Regions from separate parts of the Variovorax sp. GrIS 2.14 genome, predicted to be linked through region 1. Evidence: riboswitches for the same ligand, from Rfam matches in the RefSeq annotation. Region 1 holds a riboswitch; the other holds the start of a gene.
The links. Region 1 has a riboswitch for cobalamin ahead of RCH10_RS12415 (TonB-dependent receptor domain-containing protein). Riboswitches for the same ligand answer to the same signal wherever they lie in the genome.
Positions count from the first base shown of each region.

Region 2: linked by a shared signal. The riboswitch ahead of RCH10_RS04965 (cobyrinate a,c-diamide synthase) and the one ahead of RCH10_RS12415 (TonB-dependent receptor domain-containing protein) in region 1 are both predicted to bind cobalamin.

Region 1 is NZ_JBJXIA010000006.1:166,939-174,449, reverse strand. It holds gene RCH10_RS12430 (malonate--CoA ligase) at 1-952, shown strand, start outside; gene RCH10_RS12425 (cell division protein ZapA) at 1,240-1,629, opposite strand; gene RCH10_RS12420 (DUF904 domain-containing protein) at 1,626-1,853, opposite strand; cobalamin riboswitch at 1,895-2,150, shown strand; gene RCH10_RS12415 (TonB-dependent receptor domain-containing protein) at 2,244-4,085, shown strand; gene RCH10_RS12410 (bifunctional adenosylcobinamide kinase/adenosylcobinamide-phosphate guanylyltransferase) at 4,126-4,785, shown strand; gene RCH10_RS12405 (ABC transporter substrate-binding protein) at 4,833-5,669, shown strand; gene RCH10_RS12400 (FecCD family ABC transporter permease) at 5,680-6,699, shown strand; gene RCH10_RS12395 (ABC transporter ATP-binding protein) at 6,696-7,469, shown strand.
Region 2 is NZ_JBJXIA010000002.1:253,098-260,608, reverse strand. It holds gene cobW (cobalamin biosynthesis protein CobW) at 1-421, opposite strand, end outside; gene cobO (cob(I)yrinic acid a,c-diamide adenosyltransferase) at 479-1,051, opposite strand; gene RCH10_RS04965 (cobyrinate a,c-diamide synthase) at 1,063-2,376, opposite strand; cobalamin riboswitch at 2,569-2,834, opposite strand; gene RCH10_RS04960 (CynX/NimT family MFS transporter) at 3,042-4,307, opposite strand; gene pbpC (penicillin-binding protein 1C) at 4,370-6,607, opposite strand; gene RCH10_RS04950 (nuclear transport factor 2 family protein) at 6,633-7,022, opposite strand; gene RCH10_RS04945 (DUF4345 family protein) at 7,019-7,408, opposite strand.

The sequences.
Region 1 (7,511 bases):
CCATGCCTTGCCGATATTTCACGTGCACGGGCTTTTCGTCGCGATGGATGGCGCGCTGCTCAATGGCAGCAAGATGCTGTGGTTCGGCAAGTTCGACCCGAAGCGCATCGTTGCCCGACTGCCCGAGGCGACGGTGTTCATGGGCGTGCCGACACTTTATGTTCGCCTGCTCGCCGAGCCCGGCCTCACCAAAGAAGCGGTGCGCAACATGCGCCTCTTTATCGCCGGATCGGCGCCGCTGCTGATCGAGACGTTCAACGAGTTTCGCAAGCGCACCGGGCACACCATTCTCGAGCGCTACGGCATGAGTGAAACGGCGATGCTGACCTCCAACCCTTACCGCCCGGTGCAGGGTGAGCGGCGTGGTGGCACGGTCGGGTTCGCGCTGCCGGGTGTGCAGTTGCGCGTGATGTCGAGCGAAGAGGGTGAAAGCGAAGGACAAGGAGGTTTGGGTCGCGAGTGCACCACCGACGAGATAGGCAACATCGAGGTCAGCGGCCCCAACGTGTTCGCCGGTTACTGGCGCATGCCGGAGAAGACCAAAGAAGAGTTCACCGTCGACGGCTATTTCAAGACCGGCGACGTTGGCAAGATCGACGGGCTCGGCTACATCACCATCGTAGGGCGCAGCAAGGACCTGATCATCAGCGGCGGCTACAACGTGTACCCGGCGGAGATCGAGGGTTACCTCAACGAGATGCCCGGCGTCGCGGAAAGTGCGGTGGTCGGCGTGCCGCACGCCGACTTCGGCGAGGTGGGCGTGGCCATCGTCATCGCCAAAGGCGGCGCCACACTCGACGCTGATGCGATGCTGGCCGCCCTGAAATCGATGCTGGCCAATTTCAAGATACCCAAGCGCTGCTTCGTCGTTGCCGAACTGCCGCGAAACGCCATGGGCAAGGTTCAGAAGGCGCGGCTGCGAGAGCAGCACAAGGCGTTGTTCTCGCGCTAACCTCGAGAACAAACCCGCACCCAAAAAAACGGCCCCGGGATCCTAAGGATCTCGGGGCCGTTGTTTCGAATAGGTGTCTGCGAATGGAGCCGAACCCGCATCCTGAACCAGGGTTCAGGTGGGCGAGGGCAGCAGGGCTTCGGGTTCATCTAACGCGAGATGATCACGCCTACCTAGCGATGTACCAAGCCCGGCTCCGGAGAGCATTGGAACAAGGAAATATTAAGTTCGACAACACCGCAGACAAGGACGAGTCTACGCCAGCCCCACGCTCGCTGTGTAGGCCATCAGAGCAAATGTCCATCGCCCGCGAGGGCATTGTCGAGGCGCTGCAAAAGCTGCGGCAGGCGAGGGTCGTCCACGTCGGCGTGATTCGCTGTATCTGAGGGCGTGGCCATCGGCAAGAGCGGTGCGACCGGGCTCCCGGCTGCGGCGACGGGCGGGGGCGCGACCGCCACTTCGGCAGCAGATGCGGCCTGCGCCTGAATCAAATCGAACGCGATATTCAGCGAGGCCAGCACGGCGATGCGGTCGCGCGCCTTCACCTTGCCGGCATCGCGAATCTTGCACATGGCAGCGTCGACGTGGTCGACCGCGCTGCGCAATTGCGACTCGCCGTCTGCTGGGCAGCCGAGCAAATAGCTCTGGCCCATGATCTGTACTTCTATCTGCTTCATGCTGCGGAATCTTCAGGAGAGGGTGGGTCGGCCGGCAGCCTTTCGAGCAGCGCGTCGATGCGCGTTCGAGCGGCCGCGAGCCGCGATTTGAGCGCGTCGCGCTCCCGCGTCAGCGCATCGACCTGTTCCTGCAACAGCGCATTGGTGCGTTGCACCTCTTCGTGGCGAACCAGGAGGCGCTCGACTCGGTCGGCGATCTGGTCAATGGGACTGGCGGCGGACATGGGTCTGGATTGTAGGTTCCCGCGATTGCAAGTTCTTTCAATTTAGAATCCGCCCCGTTGGTGCTCGCGCCGTGGTTCACGCGGCGCAGTTCAACGGGAAGCAGGAGTCGCGGTCTTCACCATAACGAAAACCGAAGCCACCTGCGCTGCCCCCGCAACGGTCAAACAGACGATGCCGGCGTTCATGCGCCGACATCACTTTCCCCAGCAGCCACTGGGCGCCCTGAAACAGGCGCCTGGGAAGGCGGGTCGAGCACTCTGTCAGCCCGGATACCGGCCAACGAAGCGGCAAGCCGCGCGCGTCACCGTTGGGTGGTGCGCGCAGCCGGCCATTACGCTCAATTACCGGCGGGGAAGCCGGTGACGGGCATTGCTATCCGGTCCTTTCAAATGAAAACCAGTGTTCCCCTGCTTGCCGCCTTGCTGCAAGTGCCACTCCTTGCGCTCGCACAAAGCCCGTCATCGCTCAGCGAAACGGTGGTCACCGCGACCCGCGTGCCCCAGCCCCGGTCTGAATTGGTCGCTGATGTGTCGATCGTCGACCGTGAAACGATCGAGCGCAGCGGCGCCGTCGGCGTTGCTGATGTGTTGGCACGTCTACCTGGCGTCGAAATCACGCGCAACGGTGGTGTCGGCAACACAACCAGCGTGTTCCTTCGCGGCGCCGACACGCGTTTCACGGCTGTGTATGTCGATGGCGTGCGTGTCGATTCGCAGTCGACCGGCGGTGCTACATGGGAAAGCATTCCGCTGGCGCAGATCGACCGCATTGAAGTGCTGCGAGGCCCGGCCGCTGCGGTCTACGGCTCCGACGCCATTGGCGGCGTCATCCAGCTCTTCACGCGGCGCGGCGAAGGGGCTGCCACTCCGTACGTCGGCTTCGGTTTCGGCAGCAAAGGCTTGCGTACATCGCAGGCCGGTGTCAGTGGTTCGGCCGGCGCTTTCGACTATTCGATCGGCGCGGCGTACCAGGAAAACGCTGGGTTCGACGTACGCACGCCATCGGTCGCCAACCATGATCCGGACAAGGACTACTACCATGCGAGCTCGGCTAATGTGCGACTCGGCTACCAGATCAACGCGCAGCACCGGATCGACGCCACGGTGCTCGAGAGCGAAACCAATTCGGGCTACGACAACTATGGCTACAACCCGAAGCAGCCGGTGAACGACCGCAATCTCTACCATTTGCGAACCGCCGGCCTGAGTTGGTCGGCGCAGTGGACAGAGGCCTACAGCACCAAGCTTTCGGTGACCGACTCAAACTCGCGATACGAAACGACGCCGTCGGCTTACATCACGCAAACGCAGCTGCGCAATTACCTGTTCCAGAACGAGTACCGCCTCGGCGCCAGCCTGTTCACCGCGGCTTTAGAGCGTCGTGAGGACAAGCTCTTCAACCCGGCACTGGACAGCTTCAGCACCACCATCTTCAGGAAGCGCTCACAAGACGCGCTGGCGCTCGGTTACGGTTTCAATCAGGGCGCCCATTCGCTGCAACTGAACGTGCGTCATGACAACGACAGCGAGTTCGGTGGCAAGACCACCGGCAGCGCAGCCTATGGCTATTCGTTTGCGCAGAACTGGCGTGCGACCGCTTCGGCTGGCACGGCATTCCGCGCACCCACCCTGTACCAGCGCTTCAGCGAATACGGCAACGCGGCCCTGCAGCCCGAGACCTCGCTCAACGCCGAGATCGGATTGCGATTCGCCGATGCCGCGACAGCAGGCAGTATCGTGGCCTACCGCAATCGCGTGCGAAATCTCATCACTTTCGACAATGACTCGACCGCGTGCAGCTCCGGCTTCGGTTGCTACGCGAACACCGCCCGCGCCGTGCTGCGGGGCGTTACCCTCGCGGGCAGCCATCACATCGGCGACGTGACGTTGCGCGGTTCGCTCGACTTCCAGGACCCGAAGGACGCCGAGACAGACAAGCTGCTGGCCTTGCGCTCGCGTAGGCATGCCACGCTGGGTGCTGACTGGCGTGTTGCCGGATGGACCTTGGGTGCCGAAGTTCAGGCCTCGGGCTTTCGCTATGCGGAAGCGGCCAACAAAAAGACGCTTGGTGGTTACACGCTGTTCAATCTCAGTGCGAGCACCGAGATTGTTCGCGACGTCACGCTTTTGGCGCGCGTCGACAACTTGGGTGACAAAAACTACCAGCTGGTCGATGGCTACGCAACTCCGGGCCGTGCTGTCTATGTCGGTGTCAAGTGGCAGCCACACTGAACGCCATCACGACGGCCTGCGCAATGGCCCGCCGCTGACGATGCCGCATTCCGCGTACCCCGATAAACGCGCGGCTGACCGGTCGCGCGAGTTCATCCTCGGCGGCCAGAGGAGCGGCAAGTCGCGACTCGCCGAGCAGCGGGCGGTCGACTGGCTCGCTGCGTCATCCGATCACCGCGCGGTGATGGTGGCGACGGCGCAGGCGCACGACGACGAGATGCGCGCGCGCATCCTGCGACACCGGCAGGACCGCGCTCTTCGCTTGCCAGCGATGTCAACTGTCGAAGAGTCTTCCGCACTGGCCGAGGCCATCGTTGCGCATTCCGCTGCCGATACGATGGTGGTGGTCGACTGTCTTACGCTGTGGCTTACCCACCTGCTGATGCCTCACACGCCCCACACGCCCCACACGCCCCACATGCCGTATGCGTCGGACGGTCCGGCGACGGACATGGACTTACCTCTCGACGCGACCCAGCGTATTGCAATGCTCGTCGCTGCCTTACGCGGCGCGCGCGGCCCGATCGTGCTGGTCGGCAACGAGATCGGCCTCGGCGTCATCCCATTGGGCGGTGAAACGCGTGCTTTCGTCGATGCGTTGGGCCGGCTCAACCAGGAAGTGGCCACGGCATGCGATCGCGTCACGCTGATGGTGGCCGGCTTGCCGCTGACGTTGAAGGCACCGGCGCCGCCGGTTTGACGGACATGAACAAGATCATCACGGCGCTCTGGACCATCTGCGTGCCGATGGCGCTGATGTTTGTGGCAGCGCTGCCGGCGCGTGCCGTGATCGTCACCGACGAACGCGGCGTCGCCGTCGACTTTCCGCAGCCGCCGCAACGCATCGTCGCGCTGCTGCCATCGCTCACCGAATCGGTCTGCGCACTTGGCGCCTGCAGCCGGCTCGTCGGTGTTGACCGCTATTCGAATTCACCCGAGCTGGTGCGCGCGTTGCCGCAAGTGGGCGGCGGCCTCGACCCGAACGTCGAAGCCATCGTCGCGCTGAGGCCCGACGTGGTGCTGCTCGCCAAGTCGTCGCGCGTCACGCAGCGGCTGGAGCAACTCGGGCTCAAGGTGCTGGTGCTGGAGCCGAAGAACCATGCCGACGTGCAACGTGTGCTCGATGCGCTCGGTCAGATGCTCGGCGCCGACGATGCGCAGCGCGTGTGGCGTGCGATCGATGCCAGCGTGTCGGCTGCGGCGCAGTCGCTACCGCCCGAAGCCCGGCGGACGCGCGTGTACTTCGAGATCAACAGCACGCCGTACGCGGCGGGTGAGAGCTCCTTCATCGGCGAGACGCTGACGCGGCTGGGCGTGAAGAACATCGTGCCAACCGCGCTCGGACCGTTTCCCAAGCTCAACCCGGAGTACGTCGTTCGCGCCAATCCGGACCTCATCATGGTGGGCGAGCGCAGTGCGCAAGGGCTTGAACAACGGCCCGGCTGGTCACTGATTCGTGCCGTGCGCGACGGGCACATTTGCCGCTTCACTGCGGCGCAGTCCGACGTGCTGGTGCGGCCCGGCCCGCGCATGGGCGAGGCAGCCCGTTTGATGGCGCAGTGCATCGTGGACCAGTCGAAATGACGCAACAACGATGAGCCTCGCTCAAGTCGATCAGCACCGCCGCGCCCTCACGCTGGGCGTTGTTCTGCTCGCGTTGGGTCTTGTGCTCGTGGTGGTCGGCATCGGTATCGGCAGCACCGGTTTCAAAAGTGTGGTGGCCGCCTGGCGGGATCCGGTCGCATTGCAGATCGTCCGCGAGATCCGACTGCCGCGCACCCTCGGCGCCTGGCTCGCCGGCGCGCTGCTCGGCCTGGCCGGTGCGGTGGCGCAGGGGCTCTTTCGCAATCCGTTGGCCGACCCTTATCTGCTTGGCAGCGCATCGGGCGCATCGCTCGGCGTGGCGGTCGCGCTGGTCGTCTTCGGGGCCTCGCCGGCCAGCACGCAGTGGGTGGTCCGGCTCGGCCTCACGGGTGCGGCCTTCGTCGGCGCTGTGCTGGCGGTGCTGCTCACGCTGCTGCTGGCGCGCGGTGTGCAGCAAACGCTGCGGCTGTTGCTGGCCGGCGTGATCGTCGGCGTCGTGCTCGGCGCGGCCAAGGATCTCATCACCATTGCCTCGGCCGACCTGCTTCAGGCGATCCAGGCGTTCATGCTGGGCAGCACCGGCCTCATCGGCTGGAGCGCTTGCGGGGTGATGGCCGCGTTGGCGGTGGTGTGCCTCGTGTGCGCATGGGCGTTGGCGCCGGTGCTCGATGGCCTTGCGCTCGGCGAGGCCACGGCTCGCAGCCTCGGCTTGCCGCTTGGCGCGATGCGCATGGCGCTGGTCGCGGTGCTGTCGATGGCGACGGGCGCCGCTGTCGCGCAGACCGGATTGATCGCGTTCGTGGGCCTCGCTGCGCCGCACTTGGTGCGCTCTGCCGTCAAGACCACGCACGCGCGGCTGATCGTGCTGTCGGCGTTGATGGGCGGGCTGCTGTTGATGGCGGCCGACCTGCTGGCACGCTGGCTCGTGGCGCCGCAGGAGTTGCCCGTCGGCGTGCTTACGGGAGTTCTCGGCGGCTCGTATCTGCTGTGGCTCATGCACCGGCGCAGTTCGAGGGGCGGCCTTTCATGACGCGCGCCGCCGTCGAGTGCAAGTCGTTGACCGCCGTTCTCGGCACCTCGGAGGTTCTGCACGGCATTGACCTCGCGATCGAGACCGGTCGCTGGACCAGCATCGTCGGTCCGAATGGCGCTGGCAAGTCGACCTTGTTGAAGGCGCTTGCAGGCCTGCTCCCGCACGACGGCGAGGTGCATCTCTTCGGCGAACCGATGGCAAAACTTTCGGGTCGCACGCGCGCCCAGCAGCTCTCCTGGCTGGGGCAAAGCGGAGCGGGCGAGGGCAGCGCCGACGATCTGATGGTCTACGACGTGGCGATGCTCGGCCGCTTGCCGCATCAGCGCTGGCTGACCGCACCGAGCGAAACCGATCGCGCCGCCGTCGAGCGCGCGCTGCGCAGCACGCAGGCGTGGGACTGGCGCATGCGGCCGCTCGGCCAGCTCTCCGGCGGCGAGCGGCAGCGCGTCTTGCTGGCGCGCGCGCTGGCGGTCGAAGCGCAACTGCTGCTCATGGACGAGCCGCTCGCCAATCTCGATCCACCGCACCAGGCCGACTGGATGAAGACCGCGCGTACGCTCGTCGTCGAAGGGCGCACGGTGGTGAGCGTGCTGCACGAACTCTCGATGGCGCTGGCGGCCGATGCGCTCGTGGTCATGGCGGGTGGCCGCGTGCTGCATCACGGCGCATGCAGCGACCCCGCGACCCATGAAGCGCTCGAAGAAGTGTTCGATCGTCGCATTCGCATCCACCGCGTGGCGGAGCAATGGATCGCCCTGCCTCGCTGAACTCGCCGCATTCAACCGCACAAGCGCACCACCGCAGGACCG
Region 2 (7,511 bases), on a different contig from region 1:
CAGGCGCATCCACCACCGCGACCACGGCATCGACGGTGAAGGCGTTGCGCAACGCGGGCCACTGGAAGGCCTGTACCAGCGGCTTGGGCAACGCCAGGCCGGAGGTCTCGATCACCAGGTAGTCGATCTGGTCGCGGCGGGCAGCAAGCTGCTCCATGACCGGGGCAAACTCTTCCTGCACGGTGCAGCACAAGCATCCGTTGGCCAATTCGAACAACTGGCCGTTGGGCGCGCCGGTCTCGTCGCAGCCGATGCCGCAGCCTTTCAGCAATTCGCCGTCGATGCCTAGCTCGCCGAACTCGTTGACGATCACTGCGATGCGCAGGCCTTGGGCGTTTTGCAGCAGGTGACGCAGCAGAGTGGTCTTGCCACTGCCGAGAAAACCCGTGACGATGGTGGCGGGGATCTTGCGGGATTGCATGGGCGATTCCTGAATGGGCTGAGTGAGCGTAGAGAAGTCAGGCGAGCGACGAAGTGACTAGTCCTCGATGCCGCGTTGTGCCGGCACACCTGCCTTGAAGTGGTGTTTGATCAATGCCATCTCGGTCACTGAATCGGCGATGTCGATCAGTTCCTGCGGCGCATTGCGGCCAGTGAGCACCACATGCACATGCGATGGGCGCTCGCGCAGGCAGGCCAGCACCGGGTCGAGCGGCATCCAGCCATAGCGCAGCGGATACATGATTTCGTCGAGCACCACCAGGGAGTGCGCGCCGGCTCGCACTGTGGCCTCGGCACGAGCCCAACCCGCGCGAGCGAGTTCGGCCGAATGTTCCAAGTCGCGGCTCTTCCAGCTAAAGCCGTCGCCCAGACCTTCAATCGGCATGCCCAGTTGCTCGAATAAGCGGTGCTCGCCAAAGCGCGCCGTGGGCACTTTCATGAACTGGTAGATCTTGACTGTTTCGCCTTGGCCGGCAGCGCGTAGCGCGAGCCCGAACGCGGCTGTGCTCTTGCCTTTGCCGGGGCCGGTGTGCACGGTGACGCGGCCTTGCGACGCACCCTGTGGTTGTTGAGTGTCGTGCAAGGGCTGCGGTGCTCGCTCGGTGGACATTGGAGACAAGGTCAAGGTTTGAACAACGCGGCGATGGCCAGTGGGTTGCTCGGGAAGTACAGGTGCATGAACGAAGCGAACAAGCGGCCTTGGTGGAATACGGCTTCGGGCCGACCATGCTGGCGCTGAGCCACGGTGTACAGCGTGGCCGGCAACGTTGTCGCAATGCGTCCATGGTGGAAGGTATGACCGCGCACCTGGCCTTGAGGCAGCACCAGGCTGTGCATGCCGAGATTGACGAGCCGGTCGGTCATGACGCCCTGGCCGGGTAGCAGGCCCATCATCGGCGAGCTGTGCCCTGCCTTGTCGCTGAGCGTCTCAAGCAGTGCCAGCATGCCGCCGCACTCTGCGACCAGAGGCCGGCCAGCAGCGTGGTGCGCATGGATGGATTGGCGCGCGGCGGTGTTGTTCGCCAACGCCTGCAAGTGCAATTCTGGATAACCGCCGGGCAGGTACAGCGCTTGAGCTGCAGTCGGCACCGGCTCGTTGGCTAAGGGCGAGAAGAAGCACAGCTGTGCGCCCAAGGCACGCAGTGTGTCTAAGTTAGCGGGGTATAGAAATGAAAAGGCAGCGTCTCGCGCGATGGCAATCGTGGTGCCGCTCAGCAGTGCAGGGAGCACCAGATTGTCCGAGGCGAGCGGTGCCTCGAACTGAACAACTGGCGGGATGGGCAACTCCCCGTTCTCGCCGAGCGCCAGTGCGGCAGCTGCAATCCGCTCGGCCATGTCACCGACTTCTGCAGCCTGCACCAGCCCTAAGTGACGCGCGGGCAACCCGTAGTTTCCGCCACGCGGCAGCGTGCCATACCAGGTCATGCCGGCAGGCAAGCTTTCCCGCAACATCTGCGCATGGCTCGAGCTGCCGACTCGGTTGGCCAGCACGCCGATCAGTTGCAGGCCGGCTCTGTAAGTGGCAAGCCCGTGCGCCACGGCACCGAAGGTTTGCGCCATTGCCGAGGCATCGATCACGGCCAACAGCGGCAGGCCGAAACGCAATGCGAGATCAGCACTCGACGGCGTCCCGTCATGCAAACCCATCACGCCTTCGACCAGGATTAGATCGGCCTGAATGGCGGCGTCGTAGAGCAATTCAGCACAGTGCGCTTCGCCACCCATCCATAGGTCGAGCTGCTGCACTGGCGCGCCGCTGGCGCACTCCAGCACCATTGGGTCGAGAAAGTCTGGGCCGGTTTTAAACACCCGCACGCGGCGGCCTCGGCTGCGGTGCCAGTGCGCCAGCGCGGCAGTGACCGTGGTCTTGCCTTGGCCCGAAGCCGGGGCAGTGATCATCAGCGCGCGGCAGGACACGGCAGTGGCTGTGCTCATCCCGTGACCTTCGTTTGCACGGGGACAGCATTTCGGACCATGCGTAGATGCATGGCGTCGCCATCGCCCACAAACTGGCGGAGCAGCGTCACCTCAAGCGACCTGAAAGGGAAATGAATGATGATGGAAACACCGCACTGGACATGCTCGCCCGCTTCCCCGCAGGCATGCACCGCACGGCGCATCATTCGCATGACGCGCCACCTCATTGGCCGGTATCCGGGCTGGCGAAGACGACCCGTATTCCCTTCCCGGGCCGTCGCTTTCGCGGCGTTCACCTAGTGGGCACTTAATACGAGCTGCAAGCACTAGGCTTGCGTCCGCTTACCGTTGCGGGGGCAGCTCAGGTTCGGGCGCCGAAGCACGTCCACTCAGACATACACGGCATCCCATCCTGATTCCCGTTGAACTGCTTTGACCTGAAAACCAAAGCGAGCACCAACCGTTAAATTATAGGGGAGCCTGCCTTGGTGACCTCACCCAAACGGCCCACCGAGCGCGCCCCAGCCTGATCCTGTCCAGGCCTCCGTGACAGATGCTCCCATCCCCTGCAGCGCCAGGTCGTGGATCTCAAGGGGCAGCGCAATGCTCATGCGGTCATACGCTTCAAAGCAACGCCCAGCCGATTCTTAAAAAATCGCCGGCATCGACACCCGCACCGCGCTCTAGCGACTGCCGCCCAGCGCTGGCACCGTCACCGCCCCCACATGCAGCGTGCGACCCGCACCCAGCCCGGCCACCACCAGCGCCACGCCGAGCCCCACGAACAGCCACGCCGCCGCCGCGAATCCGCCGGTCCACCCGCGCAGCAGACCCACCAGCAGCGGGCCGAGGGCCGCGACCACATAGCCCACGCCTTGCGCCATGCCCGACAGGTGCGCCGCCACATGTGCATCGGGCGAGCGCAGCACGATGAAGGTCAACGCCAGTGCAAATGAGCCGCCTTGCGCAACGCCGAGCAGCACGGCCCAGACCCAGATGCCCGACAGCGGCGCCAGCAGGCAGCCCAGCATGGCCGCGACGATGAGCACGGCCAGCACCACGGCCACGCCGACCTGATTGCGGAACTTGACTGCGATGGCCGGCACGACGAGGCAGGTGATCACCTGCGTGATGATCGACAGCGACAGAACGTAGCCTGCTGCCGCATCGCCAAGGCCACGCTCCCTCAGGATTGGCGCGAGCCAGCTCATGACGATGTACGCGAGAGCCGATTGCAGTCCCATGAAGAAGGTGACCTGCCACGCCAGCTTGTCGCGCCACAGGCCACGCACGGTGTAGGCAGCTTCGCTGGCGACCGGGGCCAGCGACCATGCTTGCGGCGCCCACAGCAGGGTGACCACGCCGGCCGGCACGGCCCACAGCGCCAGGGCCCAGGTCCATCCACCGCCCATGGCATGTTCGAGCGGCACGGTAAAGCCGGCTGCGGCAGCGGCACCGCCACAGACCGCCATGGTGTAGAGCCCCATCATCAGCGCGGCCTGCTTTGCGAAGTCGCGCTTGACCAGGCCCGACAGCAGCACGTTCGACACCGCGATGCCAGCGGCCGCGATGGCCGATGCGACGAACAGCAGCCCGACACTGCCGCTGCCGCGCAGCAAGGTTCCGATGAAGATCAGCGCCATGCAACCGAGCAGCGTCCGCTCGGTGCCGAAGCGGCGGCCCAGCGATGGCGCCAACGGCGCGAAGACGCCGAGGCAGACCACGGGCAAGGTCGTCAGCAAGCTCGCTGCGGTGGACGACAAGCCGGTGGCAGCGATGATCTCGGGCAGCACCACCGAGAGGCTCGCAAACACCGGGCGCAGGTTGAACGCGATCAGCACGACGCTGAGGCCGAGCAGCAAGCGACTGGAGCGGGTGATGGCAGGGGTGGGGGATGGTGCCGGTGCGTTGTCGCACTCGGCATCGATCAGCAGGTCGACGGAACTCATTGCTTCGATTAAAGCGCACGCGACGAAGTCCGTCCGGACAGCGGCCCAGGCACTGCAGCGGCTCAGCGTTTCGGTGCGGGTGAAATGACGCCGGCGCCGCGTACTTCAAGCTTGATCTCGTCTTGCACCTTGCCGGCCGCATCGACCAATTGAATGGCGTGCCGTCCCGGCCAAGGCAACCATTGCGCGCTGGCACCGCGCGCAAACGGCTTGCCGTCGATCTGCCAACGCAGGCCCGAGCCTTCGCCCGCTCCGCTCTCGAAGCGCACGCGCTGGCGGTTCGGCGGGATGTCCGGGTCGAGGGCGATGATGGTGCCGGTCGATGGTGACGTGATGCGTGCGGAGCCACCGTCGCGCCCCGACTTTCCTGGGGCCGAGTCGAGCGCGAATTCGGCCTGCTCGGTGCCTTGCAGAAACCACTCGTCGCGTGCCGCTTCGAGCAGCCCGCCGTCGTTGCCGTTGCCGTTGCCGCTCCCGAACGTCACATGCGTGCGAACGAGACCGGTCGGTGGCGCCGGCGCGCGGCTCGGTTCGTTGGCATGGAGGAAGCGCATCACCTCGGCCCACACCGGCGCCGCGCCGCTGGTGCCGCTCACGTCCCACATCGGCGCGCCGCTCGCGTTGCCGACCCATACGCCGACGGTGTAGCGCTGCGACCAGCCGAGTGCCCAGTTGTCGCGCATGTCTTTGCTGGTGCCGGTCTTCACTGCTGTCCAGAAGCGCGTCGACAAAATGCTGTCGAGCCCGAAGGTCCGTGCCCGCGCGTTGGCGTCGGAAAGGATGTCCCCCACGATAAACGCCGCACCCGCATCGACCGCGCGCACGGCTTGCACCTCTTCTGTTTTGCTCCTTCCCCCGCTAGGGGAAGGAAGGGATGGGGGCAGCCCCGCCACGATGCGAATCTCCCCGAACCGCCCCCCGTTCGCCAACGTCCGATATCCGTTGGTCAACGCCAGCAACGACACCTCCGCACTCCCCAACGCCAGGCTGTACCCGTAGTAGTCGCCGCTCTGCTTCAACGGCACGCCCGCGACACGCAGTTGCCGCGCGAAGGCTGCCGGCGACACCATGACAAGCGTGCGCACTGCCGGCACGTTGAGCGATGCAGCCAGCGCGGTGCGCACCGACACCGGCCCCTTGAATTGCCGGTCGTAGTTCTGCGGGATGTAGAGTCCGCCGGCCGTGGCGATCTGTGCCGATGAATCATCGAGCAGCGATGCGGCGGTGAGCCGCCGCTCGGCCAATGCTTCGGCATAGAGCAGCGGCTTCAAGGTCGAGCCCGGCTGCCGCTGCGCTGTCACGCCGTCGACCTCCGCTGCCTGGCTCAACACACCCGACGAGCCGACCCATGCGAGCACATCACCGTTCGCGTTGTCGAGCACGACGAGTGCGCCGTCTTCGACATGGCGTCCGCGCAGTTCGCGCAAGTGGCGTTGTAGCGAGGTGAGCGCAAAGCGCTGCAACGGCGCCCGCAAGGTGGTCGTAATTTCGTCTTTCCCCCGCTCCCTCAATACTCTTCGCGCCAGATGCGGCGCAATCCCCTCGTTCGAATCGAACGCCCGCTTCTGCAACGCCGCACTAGCGAACATGTCCATCGCTTCGCAATCCGACTTGCTTCGCTCCGGCTCCATCACACGCAGTACTTCGCAAGCGCGTTGCGCCACGACGCCCGGCTTCGCGTTCGGAGCCCTCACCAACGCCGCGGCCACTGCCGCCTCGCGCGCATCGAGCCCGTGCGGCGCCTTTCCGAACAGCGTGCGCGAGAGCGCATCGATCCCGACGATCTCGCCGCGAAACGGCACGGTGTTGAGGTACGCCTCCAGCACCTGGTCTTTGCGCCAACTGCGTTCCAGCTTCGCCGCAGCCACCGTCTGCCCGACCTTCTGAGAGAAGCTGCGCCCGCTGCTCGAACGTCGCAGGTCGTCGTCGAGCAGGCCGGCCAATTGCATGGTGATCGTCGAGGCGCCGCGCGTTTTCGTGTTCCACAGATTGCCCCATGCGGCCGACGATGCCGCTCGCCAGTCGACCCCGCTGTGTTCGTAGAAGCGCTTGTCTTCGCTCAGCACCATGGCGGTACGAAGGGCGGGCGATACGGCGTCGAGCGTGATCCATTGCCCGCGTCGCACGGTCGGATCGATGCGCACCCGTTGCAGTAGTTCGCCATGGCGATCGAGCACGGCGACGTCGGATGAGCGGAAGTCGCGCTTCACTGCATCGAAGGTCGGGACCGCAGCGGCCGTTGTGACTGCCGCCAACATGCACAGCAGCGCAGCGAGCGGTCTGGCGATGGTGGCGCGCATGTGAATCCGGGCGGGTATTCGGTGGCTATTGCTTCGCCTGTAGCAGGACGCCCATCTTCTGGTGAATCAGGTTGATCGCCTTGAGTGGCCGCAACATCACCTTGAACTCGACGATCTTTCCCTCGTCGTTCCACTTGATCATGTCGACGCCGTTGACCGCGATGCCATCGATGTTCACCTCGAACTCCAGCACCGCATCGTTCGGCCCCACCACTTCGCGGACGTAGCGGAACGTTTCGTTGAAGAACACGTGAAAGGCGGCGGACAGGTACTGCGCCGTGACCGCTTTGCCGGCCTGCGGTGTGTGCACTACGGGCGAGTAGAAAACGACGTCGTCTGCCAGCAGATCCTTCAGCCCTTTGGTGTTGCGAGTCTTGACCAGATCGTGCCAAGTGGTGAGCGTTGCATGTGTCATTTGGAGCCGATGTAGTGTGCGATCGCGATGATGAAAGGCAGGACCAACTCGGGGATGAGATAGCCCAACCAGACGGCCGTCGGCTTCGGCAGGCCGACCTTGCTGATGGAGACGAGTCGACCCACGCCAGCCAGCAACACGCCGAGCGCGAGCAGGTACACGAGTGTGTCTTGCTGGCGAATGGTGATGGCGGCCCACAGGCTGATGACGCCAGTGGAGAAGTACACGCCCGCCATGAACCGGTGAACGTTGTCCAGCCGCGGTGACGTGTCGGGCTGGCCTAGAAACATTTGCAGGGTACCGCCAAAAAGGGCGATCGCCGCGACGAGAAAGAGGCAGACCCGAACCACGAGTTGGCTGGCAAGTAGCGGGTCGCTGGCAGTCATGGAGCAGTCTTTCGAAGGGCCAGCCGTTTTAGTTCACCGGCTTGCCGAACGCAAGCGGGCAGCGCTGGACGCTGCACCGCTTGGTTGCCTATGTCGCCGCCCC